Regions from separate parts of the Mannheimia varigena genome, predicted to be linked through region 2. Evidence: riboswitches for the same ligand, from Rfam matches in the RefSeq annotation. Region 2 holds a riboswitch; the other holds the start of a gene.
What was found. A riboswitch is a leader RNA that binds a small molecule or an ion and turns the genes downstream of it on or off. The one in region 2 is predicted to bind thiamine pyrophosphate.
Positions count from the first base shown of each region.

Region 1: linked by a shared signal. The riboswitch ahead of thiB (thiamine ABC transporter substrate binding subunit) and the one ahead of thiM (hydroxyethylthiazole kinase) in region 2 are both predicted to bind thiamine pyrophosphate.

Region 1 is NZ_CP016226.1:1,998,883-2,002,075, reverse strand. It holds gene pcnB (polynucleotide adenylyltransferase PcnB) at 1-60, opposite strand, end outside; gene dksA (RNA polymerase-binding protein DksA) at 136-585, opposite strand; gene thiB (thiamine ABC transporter substrate binding subunit) at 833-1,786, opposite strand; TPP riboswitch at 1,831-1,974, opposite strand; gene A6B40_RS09410 (amidohydrolase family protein) at 2,247-3,193, shown strand, end outside.
Region 2 is NZ_CP016226.1:1,883,572-1,886,764, forward strand. It holds gene A6B40_RS08830 (MFS transporter) at 1-532, opposite strand, end outside; gene thiM (hydroxyethylthiazole kinase) at 525-1,337, opposite strand; TPP riboswitch at 1,400-1,503, opposite strand; gene nrdD (anaerobic ribonucleoside-triphosphate reductase) at 1,550-3,193, opposite strand, start outside.

The sequences.
Region 1 (3,193 bases), 120 kb from region 2:
TACTCTTGACCCAACTTCTAGCTTATTTTCCTTTTCTTGCTTTTTCGGTTTGGAAAACAAGGATTTAATATAATTAAAAATAATACACCTCTAAATAGTAAATGCCTCTTATAAAAGAGGCATTATGTTACTTGATTATAAACCTAGCTGCTTCTCACGAATTTCAGCCAATGTTTTGCAATCTATACATAAATCTGCAGTTGGACGAGCTTCTAGACGTTTAATGCCGATCTCAACACCACAGGTCTCACAAAATCCGTAATCATCTTCTTGAATTTTATGTAGCGTTTGCTCAATTTTTTTCAATAATTTACGTTCGCGATCACGATTACGAAGTTCAAGGCTAAACTCTTCTTCTTGGCTTGCACGATCATTAGGATCAGCAAAATTAGTCATATCTTCTTGAAGCTGACTTTTAGTTCGCTCTGCTTCTTCCATAATTTGCCCGTGCCATGCTGTCAGAATTTTTTTGAAATGCTCACGTTGAGCTTCATTCATATATTCTTCATCTTTTGCTGGCTCGTAAGGCTTAACACCTGCTAATGCTAATAAACCGAGAGAGGTGGTTTTAGCCGCTTGAGTCATAGATTTACTCCTTGTGTGGAATTTTATTGTTTAAATTATCACCCGAATACAACTTAACTTCCTTGTAACCGCACTACACGAAAAAATCAACATCTTCGGGTTTTTAGTAATGGCGGCTATAAATAACACAAAATTGGTTTACTCACAAACAAATTTGCAAAATTTTTGTATTATCTTCAATTAATTTGATAAAAAATAACAGCCGAATAAAAATTCGGCTATTCTATACTAAGATACTAAGTAAATTTTACCAGCTTTTCGACCATTCAGAGAGCCATTTTTGAATAGTCTGCTGAGAAACTGGGGTAAATTCTAACGATTTATATTCAGGCATCTCTGAAAACGCAGGATCAACACCTTCTTTTATCACAGGGCTCATCACATTATGATAAGAGATGATATGTTGTGCCTGTGGGTTGTGTAAAAACTCCAGAAATTGATTTGCCAATGCTTTTTGCTTTGTCGTTTTCACAATAGCTGCATTTTCGACTTGTACTAAATGCCCTTCCTCGAATGGAGCTGCCACATATTTATCGGTGTTTTCGTGCCACTTATGATATAAAGGCGATGTTGTGTAACTTAACACTAAATCTGACTCGCCTTTCAGGAATGCACCATAGGTTTCAGACCAACCTTTGCCCACCGTGACCGTATGTTTTGCCAATGCTTTCCACGCATTTGGAGCCTCATCACCATATACTTGATTTATCCACATTAAGAAACCACGCCCAACGCTACTGGTCCTAGGGTCTTGATAGATAATTTTTAAGTCTTGGCGTTCAACCAACTCTTTCAAACTTTTTGGTGGGTTTTTCAGCTTTTCTTTATCGTAAATAAAGGCATAAGAACCTGTATCATACGGGAAGAAAATTTTATCTTTAATTTCTAGCTTTGTTTTAGCCTCAAATTCTGTAAATAAACCACTTTTTTCGGCTTCAGGTTGAAGAAAATTATCAATGCCTAATACCACATCTGCTTTCGTTTTTTCACCTTCCAAACGCACACGATTAAACATCGTTACACTATCATCAAGTGGTATAAATTTTAAATCACAGTTACACTCTTTCTCGAAATTTTGTTCCAACTTAGGTGCAGGTCCATATTCAGAAGCAAAAGAGCTATAGGTATAAACCGTGAGTGTCGGTGAGTTAGCGGAAGTGGCAGCGCTAAGCAGTACAAGTGAAGATAAAATGAATTTCATAAAACGTCCTTCTAAAAATCAATGAATAGAAGGATTTAAGAAAGGCAAATTGCAATCTCAAATCCCTACGCTGATATTAATCAGATCAGGTTCTATGGGTATTTCTCAGCCACAAGCAGTTAGTTCTTATAGAAAATTTGTAAATTTTTATACAAATTAAACCGCTTGCAGCACCCCAATGAGAACGCTGCATTGTAAAAACTTTATCGGAAAATTTCAACAGCAAGCAACCGTTTGCTTTTCATGTAAAAAGCCATTATACTACCGCCCTAGTCCAAACAAGGAACTAGAAATGAATTATCCAATTTTGACAACACCAAATTCCATGCAGCTACGCTTCGTATTTCGAGGCGTGGCTGTTTTTTTATTCATTTCATATTTATTTCAAAATCGCTTTTTTAAGCGGTTTTTTTTCGCCTAAATTTTGCAAATACTACATTTTATAAGAGGAAGAATATCAATGAGCCAGCTAATTCGCACCCTGAAAAGCCATATTCGAGATGAGATCATCAAAAAAGGCGGTTGGGTTAATGCGCACGCCCACGCAGACCGAGCGTTTACGATGACACCGGAGAAAATCACCGTTTATCAAAATGCGAATTTGCAGCAGAAGTGGGATTTAGTGGACGAAGTAAAACGCAACTCCAGCGTAGATGATTACTACCGCCGCTTTTCACAAGCCATTGAGTTGATGATTTCGCAAGGGGTCACGGCATTCGGTACTTTCGTGGATATCGACCAAGTATGCGAAGACAGAGCGATCATCGCCGCCCACAAAGCCCGTGAAGTGTATAAAAACGACATCATTTTGAAATTCGCTAACCAAACCTTAAAAGGTGTGATCGAACCCACGGCGAAAAAGTGGTTCGACATCGGTTCAGAAATGGTGGATATGATCGGCGGCTTACCTTACCGTGATGAGCTGGATTACGGTAAAGGCTTAGAGGCGATGGATATTTTGATGGACAAAGCGAAATCGCTCGGCAAAATGTTGCACGTTCACGTCGATCAATTCAACTCGCCAAAAGAGAAAGAGACGGAACAGCTTTGTGATAAAGCCATCGAACACGGAATGCAGGGGCGAGTGGTGGCAATTCACGGCATTTCGATTGGCTCTCACCCGAAAGAGTACCGCAAAATGCTCTACCAAAAAATGCGAGATAGCCAAATGATGGTGATCGCCTGCCCGATGGCATGGATCGATAGCGGCAGAAAAGAGGATTTGCAGCCGTTCCACAACGCTTTAACCCCAGCCGATGAGCTGATTCCCGAAGGCATTACGGTGGCGGTTGGCACGGATAATATCTGCGACTATATGGTGCCACTGTGCGAGGGGGATATGTGGCAGGAATTGAGCTTACTTTCGGCAGGTTGCCGCTTCACCAATCTTGAAGAAATGGCGAATAT
Region 2 (3,193 bases):
AGTTCACGAGGTAAAACGCCCCATTGGCTAATAACAAGCCGATGGGAGCCCCCATTTGCGGAAAAATACCAAAAAACGCCCGCTTGTGTTTCGGGGCGTGTTCGGTAGCGACTAATGCGGCTCCGCCCCATTCGCCGCCCAAGCCTAGCCCTTGCCCAATACGGCACAAGCAGAGCAGCACCGTTGCCCAAATGCCGATGGCGGCATAGTTTGGCAGCAGCCCGATAGCCACAGTGGAAAGCCCCATTAATAAAAGCGAGGCAATTAAGGTTTGTTTCCGCCCATATTTATCACCAAAATGCCCGAAAATAATGGAACCCATCGGGCGGGTGAAAAAGGCGAGAGCCAGCACTGAAAGTGACATTAACTGGTTGGAAACCGGATCATCGCTGTTAAAAAACTGCACATTAAATACCAACACCGCTGCCATTGTGTAGATATAGTTATCAAAATATTCAATCGCCGTGCCAACCATTGAGGCTACGGCGACTTTAGTCGGGCTTGAGTGTGGGCTAGATTGAGTGTTAGACATATTCCACTTCCGCATATTGCTCAACGGTTTCCGGTGTTAAAGCCCCGAGTTCGTTTAATAAATTCACCGCAAACTGCCCGTATTCCGTTGGTTTGAGCGATTTGGCGGCAATTTCACCGGCAACGGCATAAGCGGTGCAAGCCTCAATCAGTGCGTTGAAATATTGCTCTTTTTCTGCCACTGCTAGAAATGCTCCGCAAACTGCACTGAGCAAGCAGCCTGAGGCGGTAATTTGTGGGAACATCGGGCTGCCGTTGCGTAATAACGCAGTGTGTGAGCTGTTGCTAACGACATCAGTTTCTCCACTGATGGCGACTATGGTTTGGTAACTTTTGGCAACTTGTGCGGCGATTTCCACCATATTGTGCGAGCCCTCGCCGGCATCGACGCCTTTGGCTTGCCACGCTACGCCTGCAATGGTGGCGAGTTCTCCAGCATTGCCTCGAATTGCACTGAATTGGATTTCGTTTAGCAAGGTTTCAACGGTTTGGCGGCGAAATGGCGTAGCTCCAACACCGACAGGGTCAAGCAGAATAGGAATGCCTAAACGGTTGGCTGTTTTGCCGGCAAGCACCATCGCTTCTACTTCTTTGCCGATTAATGTGCCGATATTGATCACCACCGCAGAACTTAACGCCGGCACGCTTTCCATCTCTTCAATGGCTGCTGCCATAATCGGTGAAGCCCCGAGAGCCAACAAGCCATTAGCGGAAAAATTCGCCGCTACGATATTGGTAATGTTGTGCACAAGCGGTCGATTTTGCCGAATTTTTTGCAAAAAGTGGGATTGAAATGATTTGGTCATCGTTTATTCCTCAAGGTTGAAAAAAGAAACGCACCAACACAAACGGGAATAAACAGGGGGAATTTGGCTGTCTTTTAGTTTCCTACGTCAGTGCTAACTGCATCAGGTTCAACGGGTATTTCTCAGCTTGCTTTATTTGAGTAAACAAGCACCCCGACTAAATGAGTGGTTAATATAATCGTTGAGAACGTGACTGTAAAGTACCTTGAGATTTAAGCCGCTTCCCTATGATAAAACCGCAAACTATGTTCTTTTTGGCGGGCAGAACTAAAGGCGGAAACCCGTTTTAGATAGCCGATAACCCGTGTGCCGTAGTCAATATTTTGCGAGCCGCATTTAGAACAACGATGTAAAGTGCGTTTATCGATATGGCTGCATTTATTGCAAATCGTGATTTTGACATTAATGCAGAAATAGTTACAGCCTGTTTTGGCGGCAGTGTCTAATAAAGAACGGTAGCCATTGGCGGTTAAGGCTTCATCAAGGTTTAAATGCAGGGCAGAGCCGCCATCTAGCCATTCAATCAATTCTTTGCCGTGCAGTAAGAATTTATCGAGAGCGTTAGTTTCTTCATCTTCTACCACATAGAAATAGGAGTTGTAGCAATCACGAGGCACGAAATAGCCATCTGCTTTATCCCATTTCGCATTTTTTACCCCTAAATTTTCGGCAGGCACAAATTCAGTGTTGAACTTCACGCCATATTGTTGGCTGGCGGCTTGGTTTGCCTCAAAAATCGTTTTTAAGCGAGATTGCACAAATTCAATATATTCCGGGTTGTAGCCCACTTTTAAGCCTTGCGATTCTGCTGCTTCCGCCATACCGTTAATGCCGATGGTGAGGAATTGTTTATCTAGTGAAATAAATCCCGCATCATAAACAGGCAGCATTCTGTTTGCTAAATATTCCTCCATCAATTTTCGGTAAGCATACTGATATTTATGGATCTTACTGACTTCTTGGCTCAAATCACGCCCATCTTGCACCAAACGGTTCATATTAATCGTAATCACATTAATCGACCCAGTTGCGACACCGCCAGCACCGAGTGAGTAAGAGAAGGTGTGATCGCTAATTTCATTGCGTAAACGGCAACAAGAAGCGAGGGAATCAGGGTTATCCGACTGATAAACAAAAAAGGAATTACCTTGTGCCAGTTCATTTGCCATTTGGTTGGCAAATTTATCATCTTTGCATTTTCCGTTTTCGGTGAGCATTGCGGCGGTAACGACCGGGAACGTGAGAATGGCTTTGCTGCGTTCTTTGTTAAACCATTGCATAAAGAAAAGTTGTAATTTAGTCGTAGTTTCCCAGTTTGGCTTTTCAAAATCAGGAAATACAAAGTTGCCAAACATAGCTTCAAAATAAAACTTATCGTAAACCGAAATATTCCAAAACACACTTTGATAACCCCGTGCTGCGGCAGGTTGGTTAATGCTGTAAACCACTTGTTGAAGGTGGTTTTCAATGTCTAAACGATGGGTTTCTAGGTAGTTATCGCCATAATCTTTACGGGCAAAATAGTCAAAATAGGTAAGAAATTCAACGGTCGCAACAGCTCCGGCAAATTGGGAACTAACCGCAAAAACAAAATTGACAAAAGATCCGCAAAAAGAAGCGAGATGTTTTGGGGCTTTGGATTCGCCACCGAGTTTGGTTAAGCCATCACGCAAGAACGGGTACATTGTTACCGAGACACAGTAAGGCTTGAGGCTGGTTTCATCGTGGACGTAAATTTCGTGCGCTTCGATTTGGCGTAAGTATTCACAAGCGGTCTCTTTATCAAAAAGTTTTGCAATTTTTTCGCTGACTTTCGCTCGATTAATTTGCACAAAAAAATCTTTCATCAGCTCGTT